2 linked regions of the Pueribacillus theae genome follow. The protein of the gene in region 1 interacts with the protein of each later gene in a pairwise test. Links are inferred from orthologs where the notes say so. Each region holds a gene or a part of one and is shown on either strand. Other genes may lie near its edges.

Region 1 (3,125 bases):
GCTTCCACCGCACGGATTGTCGGTTTAAGCATTCCTGAATGGCCGACCATATCCGGATTGGCAAAATTTAAAATAATGAGGTCATATTTATCCGCATTGATTTCCGCAAGGAGTGCATCGGTCACTTCATACGCACTCATTTCAGGCTTCAAATCATACGTTGCCACTTTCGGTGAATCAATCAAAATCCGATCCTCGCCAGGGAATTCCTCTTCTTGTCCACCGCTGAAAAAGAACGTAACATGCGGGTATTTCTCCGTTTCCGCAATGCGAAGCTGCGTTAATCCTAACTTGGAAACCGTTTCGCCTAACGTATTGTCCAAACTAATCGGCGGAAAAGCAACTTCTCCGTTTACTGTATCGCTAAAGTGTGTCATACATACATAATGGAGGTTTCTTGGGAACCCCTTCCCAAGATTAAATCCGTTAAATTCATCGTTTGTAAAAACTTGTGAAAGCTGAATCGCCCGATCCGGCCTGAAGTTTACAAAAATAATGGCATCATTGTCTTTAATCGTTGCCGTTGGGCTGCCATTTGCATCGGTAATGACGGAAGGGATGACAAATTCATCAGTAATTCCTTCATCATATGACAGCTCCACCGCCTGTTTGGGATCGGTATAGGCAGGCCCCTCACCGTAAACCATTGCACGATACGTTTTCTCGACTCGTTCCCATCTTTTATCGCGATCCATCGCATAATAACGTCCCGACAGTGTAGCAATCTTGCCAACACTGGTTTCGGCCATTTTCTTTTCGAGTTCTTCGATGTAGCCTAACGCTGATTTAGGGGGAACGTCGCGTCCATCTAAAAATGCATGGACATAAACATTTTCAACGCCATTTTTCGCTGCCATGCCAAGCAAAGCGTAAATGTGCTGATTATGGCTATGGATGCCGCCGTCCGATAACAAGGCAAAAAGGTGCAGGTTTGTCCCAGATGCTTTCACGTGATCCATCGCGCCTAAAAGTGCTTGGTTTTCAAAAAACTCCCCATCACGGATCGCCATATTGATTCTTGTCAAGCTTTGATAAACGATGCGTCCGGCACCGATGTTCATATGGCCGACTTCAGAGTTTCCCATTTGCCCTTCGGGAAGCCCGACCGCTTCGCCGCAAGCGGTTAACGCGGCATGCGGGTATTCATTCCAATATTTGTCGAAGTTTGGCTTTTTCGCCTGTTTGACCGCGTTGCCTTGTTGCTCGTCTCTTAGCGCAAAACCGTCAAGAATAATAAGTGCTACAGGTTGTTTAGACACGTTTCACCGCTCCTAACAAATTTAAAAATGATTCGGGATCAAGGCTCGCCCCTCCAACAAGCGCCCCGTCAATATGCGGCATGGCCAAGATCGAGTCGATATTCTTTTCATTCACACTGCCGCCGTATTGAATGCGGATGCTGTTCGCCGTTGTTTCTGAATAAAGCTCGCTTAGCACGTTCCGAATCGTTTCACACACGTTGTCCGCGTCTTCAGGTGTGGCGCTCTCGCCTGTTCCAATTGCCCAAATCGGCTCATATGCGACAACGATACGGCTCGCTTCCTCTTCACCTAAACCATGGAATGCTTTTTCAATTTCACTGCGCACAACGGCTGTCGTTTGGCCGCCTTTTCTCACTTCAATAGACTCTCCGACACAAACAATCGGATGGAGGCTATGGCGTATGGCCGCCTTTACTTTTTTATTTACGGTTTCGTCTGTTTCCCCAAACATCGCACGGCGTTCGGAATGCCCGATAATGACGTATTCAACGCCGAGTGCGTTCAATTGGCTTGGACTGATTTCACCGGTATAAGCGCCCTCTTTTTCCCAATGCATTGTCTGCGCGCCAATTTTCAAATCGGTGCCTGCCGCTTCTTTGACAAGGCTGTCTAATGCAATCGCGGGCACACAGATGACAGAGTCAATCGCTTCAGCAGAAGGAATCCGCTCTTTTACTTCTTCAGCGAAACGCTTTGCTTCATCAACGGTTTTGTACATTTTCCAGTTGCCGGCAATAATTGGTTTCCGCACGTTCTTCACCTTCTTTTTGATTCTAAGTGAAATGAAATCGGCACGTTCGCCGATTTCTCTTTCCGTTGTTATTTATCATCGAGCGCTTTCACACCGGGAAGTTCCTTTCCTTCCATAAATTCAAGCGAAGCGCCACCGCCTGTTGAAATATGATCGACAGCGTCCGTATAACCGAACTTTTCAATCGCCGCGGCTGAATCGCCGCCGCCGATAATCGTATATGTATCTTTTGCATCTTTGAACGCTTCAGCGACCGCTTTTGAACCTTCTGCAAAGGCATCCATTTCAAAAACACCCATCGGTCCGTTCCATACGGCAAGCTTTGAGTGAAGGATAACTTCTCTGTACTTCGCGCTCGTTTTAGGGCCAATATCGAGCGCTTGCCAGCCGTCCGGAATTTCATCAATCGAGACCGCTTTCGTATTTGCGTCATTTGCAAAACGATCCGCTACGATGACATCTTCAGGCATATAGAAGTTCACTTGTTTATTCTCCGCTTTTTCAAGCAAGTTGGCCGCGAGCGAAATTTTATCTTCTTCAAACAGTGAATCGCCAATATTCAACCCGCGTGCTTTCAGAAACGTATTGGCTAATCCACCCCCGATAATTAAATTGTCTACAATATCCAGCAAATGATCGATGACATTAATTTTGTCTTTTACTTTTGCCCCGCCGATAATGGCAGTAAACGGACGATCCGGATTCGTGAGCGCCTTGCTGAGCGCTTCAATTTCTTTTTCCATTAAAAATCCGGCAACGGCTGGCAAGCGTTCTGCAACGCCTGCTGTTGATGCATGGGCACGGTGGGCAACACCGAACGCATCATTTACATAGAGATCAGCCATCTCGGCAAAATGTTTTGAAAGCGCTGGATCGTTCGCTTCTTCCCCTGGCTCAAAGCGGACGTTTTCAAGCATTAACATGTCGCCTTCAGCGAGCTTCTTAATCGCTTCCGTTACTTCGCTTCCATAAACAGCATCAGTCTTTGCCACCTTTTTTCCGATTAACTCAGATACCCTTTTTGCGACAGGATCAAGCCGCAATTCTTCAACAACTTTTCCTTTTGGCCTTCCAAGGTGGCTTGCCAGGATAACTTTCGCTCCCTTGCTGCA
Region 2 (3,178 bases), on another replicon or contig:
TATAAATTTCTTATAGCAAACAATTTTTTTCTCTTCCCTGGTACTAAATCTTCTGGTGTAGCTCGTAATCTCACTATGTACCTATATCGCGGGCTTTGCCGATATCCTGTGTTTTATCTTTTTTAAAAAGGGAATAAAAAATACGAAGACGAATAATTAGGAGACTGAACATGAATACACGAAAAGTTTCTCTACTGTTTGTTGCAATTGTAAGTGCTAGTCTCATTGCAGGTTGTGTTTCAAATAACCATACAATGGATAGTCAAACTGAAAACTCTGGTTTATCGCCTTCAGAAAAAAATAACAATGGTGATAAAGTGGATGCGGCAGAGGCGAACGCTGAGGAGAATGCTTCAGACAAAGAAGCGACAAATAGCCATCAGAATCAAACCGAATCTAAAACAACCAACGACATTACGGAAAAGTTAAAAATGGACGCAGCATTCATTAAGCAACCAACGAACTTTCCGGTTAAAGAAGAGGTTAAACCTGAAATAGTGAAAAATGAAGAAAATGCCTACTCGATCGCCTATCATTCCGTCTCTGGGGAAGAGCTTGCCAAATTTTCAGGAATCCGTCATGACTCGGTTCAAGCAGCAAGCGATTCAATAGGTGATTTTATGAACGGGAAAGAAGTGGAGCCTTTTGAAGAGGGAAAAGAAGACCTTGGATACGGCATCACTGGCTATGGTGAAGGAGCTGCCGGACATGCATACTTCAGCTGGAAAGAAGGAAATTGGCTGATGAGTATAGCATCCATCAATGAAGACGAAATGAACAATCAAGAAATAGCCAAAAAAATGGTGGAATATCTGGAAACCCATATGCTTCCGGCACCTAAGGACTCAGGAATTGTATACGCGGAATATCCACAGGGCGGAGAAAAAGTAAATGTTGATATCCGCTGGCAGGATGAAGAAATGATTTATCAATTGGAAACAACCGAAGTCCCACTGGATGCACTCGAAATGGCCACTTCAGTAGAATAGACGCGAAAACCCACGTGCTGGCAATACCAGTACGTAGGTTTTCATTAATTCCCCCCGTTCCATCATCCCGTCATAAAATGCGTCCATATACACTTAATTATGAAGCTCTTTCCTCATACCGTTTAATGATCTCTACAATTACGTTAACCGCCTTCTCCATCACATCAACGGAAACATATTCAAATTTTCCGTGCATGTTCTCTCCTCCTGCGAAGATATTTGGTGTGGGCAGACCCATATAAGAAAGTTGTGAGCCATCCGTGCCCCCGCGGATGGGCTGCACGATTGGCTGAATATCCAAATGTCGCATTGCTTCGTAGGCGATATCAACGATTTCTTTCACTGGTTCAATTTTATCTCTCATATTGTAATATTGATCGTTCATATCCAGGATGATGTTCTCTTCTCCGTACTTTCCCTGAAGTTCTTCGACAATTTGCTGTATTTTGGTTTTTCTTGCTTGAAATTTCTTCTTATCGAAGTCCCTGATAATATAAGAAAGTTTCGCTTCTTCCACATTCCCCTCGACGGAGATCAAATGATAAAAGCCTTCATAACCTTCTGTTGATTCCGGGGCTTCGTCTTCGGGAAGGCGTTTATGAAATTCCATTGCAATTTTCGAAGCGTTTACCATCTTGCCTTTGGCTGTGCCAGGATGAACACTTTTTCCTTTTAACGTAATTTTGGCTGCGGCAGCGTTAAAGCTTTCATACTGCAATTCACCGAGCGGACCGCCATCGATGGTGTATGCATATTTCGCATTGAATCTTTTCACGTCAAACCGGTGTGGACCTCTGCCGATTTCTTCATCAGGCGTAAAAGCCACTCTAACTTTCCCGTGCTTGATTTCCGGATGGCTAATCAAATATTCCATGGCCGTCATAATTTCTGCAATACCCGCCTTGTCATCTGCACCTAAAAGCGTTGTCCCGTCGGTTGTAATCAGCGTGTGGCTGACATATTCGGCAAGCTCCGGGGAATCTTCCGTCGATAAAACCACGTTTAACGCTTCATTGAGCACAATGTCTTTCCCGTCATAGTTTTCCACGATTTGAGGCTTGACATTTGCCCCGGTAAAATCAGTAGCTGTATCCATATGGGCCAGAAATCCAATGGTCGGAACGTCTTTTTCCGTATTTGCAGGGAGCGTAGCCATCACATATCCATTGTCATCCATGGTGACCTCTTCCATCCCAATTTCTTTTAACTCCTCGACCAGCATATTTGCAAGCTCTAGCTGTCCGGGTGTGGATGGGCAGGTGTCGTACTTCTCGTTGGATCGGGTGTCCACTTTTGCGTAGGTTATAAATCGGTTGACAAGTTCTTCTTTCATCGTTCATATCATCTCCAATGCCGTGTTTTCTTTATCTTAGCATATTGAGCGTACAGCTACATGCTTGTGGAACGGGAATTTCATAGGTGTCAATATCAGGTTCCAAGTTCCAGCATTGGTTATTCATAACAGCAGATCCTACTTCTATGTCAAAGAAATTAGACACGAAGAGTTTAGATTTTAATTTCTCATCTGTTTCGTTTTGTCGTTTAGTGAGGTTAGGATGCCTTTCAAAGCCATCAAGGGTAAAGACTGGGCACCTCCTACATCCTTACTAGACTTTTTAAATCTATTATTCGTATTCTAAAAGCTTTTAAATAAAAAAGCCTTCGTTAACTGAAGACTTTCTAAGATTTTGTTAACTTATTGCATTTAAAAAACGTGTAAGACTTTCTTCAACACATTCAGAAACGAGTAAAATGAATGGTTCAAGATCACCGTTCACACTTGCTTTTTCAAGCGTCTCATAATAATAAAGCCGTTTTTCACGGTCTGCTTTAATAATTGCAGGCGGGAAACCTGCTCCCATCAGAATAAGATTCATGAGTAATCTTGCAGTACGTCCATTCCCGTCAATAAATGGATGAATATATACAAATTGAAAATGAAAACGAGCTGCAAGCTCAACCGGATGTAGTAAATCTTGATTTTTCTTGAACCAAATAAGCAGCCGCTTCATTTCTTCGGCGACTTGTAAAAAATGCGGAGGCTTGTGAAGGCTTCCTGAAATACCGACATTTACTGAACGATATGTACCTGCATTTTTATCATCAATATTTTTTAAAACGAGCGCATGCAGATCTTTAATGATCCGTTCCGACAGCTCGCTATTTTGTTCAACGAGTGTTTCAACAAA

Evidence for each region.
Region 2: the proteins of tpiA (region 1) and pepT interact in binary tests that used the Escherichia coli proteins (3 or more experiments, as listed by UniProt). The link is inferred for Pueribacillus theae from one-to-one orthologs.

The regions. Positions count from the first base shown.
Region 1 is NZ_QCZG01000007.1:22,448-25,572, forward strand. Bases 133-2,923 are described here. They hold tpiA (triose-phosphate isomerase), read right to left. Parts: upstream 2,014-2,923; coding sequence 1,252-2,013; downstream 133-1,251. Other genes in these bases: gpmI (2,3-bisphosphoglycerate-independent phosphoglycerate mutase), read right to left, coding at 133-1,259; DCC39_RS04945 (phosphoglycerate kinase), read right to left, coding at 2,082-2,923. Outside these bases: more of gpmI, read right to left, coding at 1-132; more of DCC39_RS04945, read right to left, coding at 2,924-3,125. UniProt on the Escherichia coli protein: Involved in the gluconeogenesis. Catalyzes stereospecifically the conversion of dihydroxyacetone phosphate (DHAP) to D-glyceraldehyde-3-phosphate (G3P).
Region 2 is NZ_QCZG01000001.1:132,500-135,677, reverse strand. What follows is about bases 205-3,048. They hold pepT (peptidase T), read right to left. Parts: upstream 2,323-3,048; coding sequence 1,087-2,322; downstream 205-1,086. Other genes in these bases: DCC39_RS00685 (Fic family protein), read right to left, coding at 2,681-3,048; DCC39_RS00695 (hypothetical protein), read left to right, coding at 205-989. Also shown: more of DCC39_RS00695, read left to right, coding at 171-204; more of DCC39_RS00685, read right to left, coding at 3,049-3,178. UniProt on the Escherichia coli protein: Cleaves the N-terminal amino acid of tripeptides.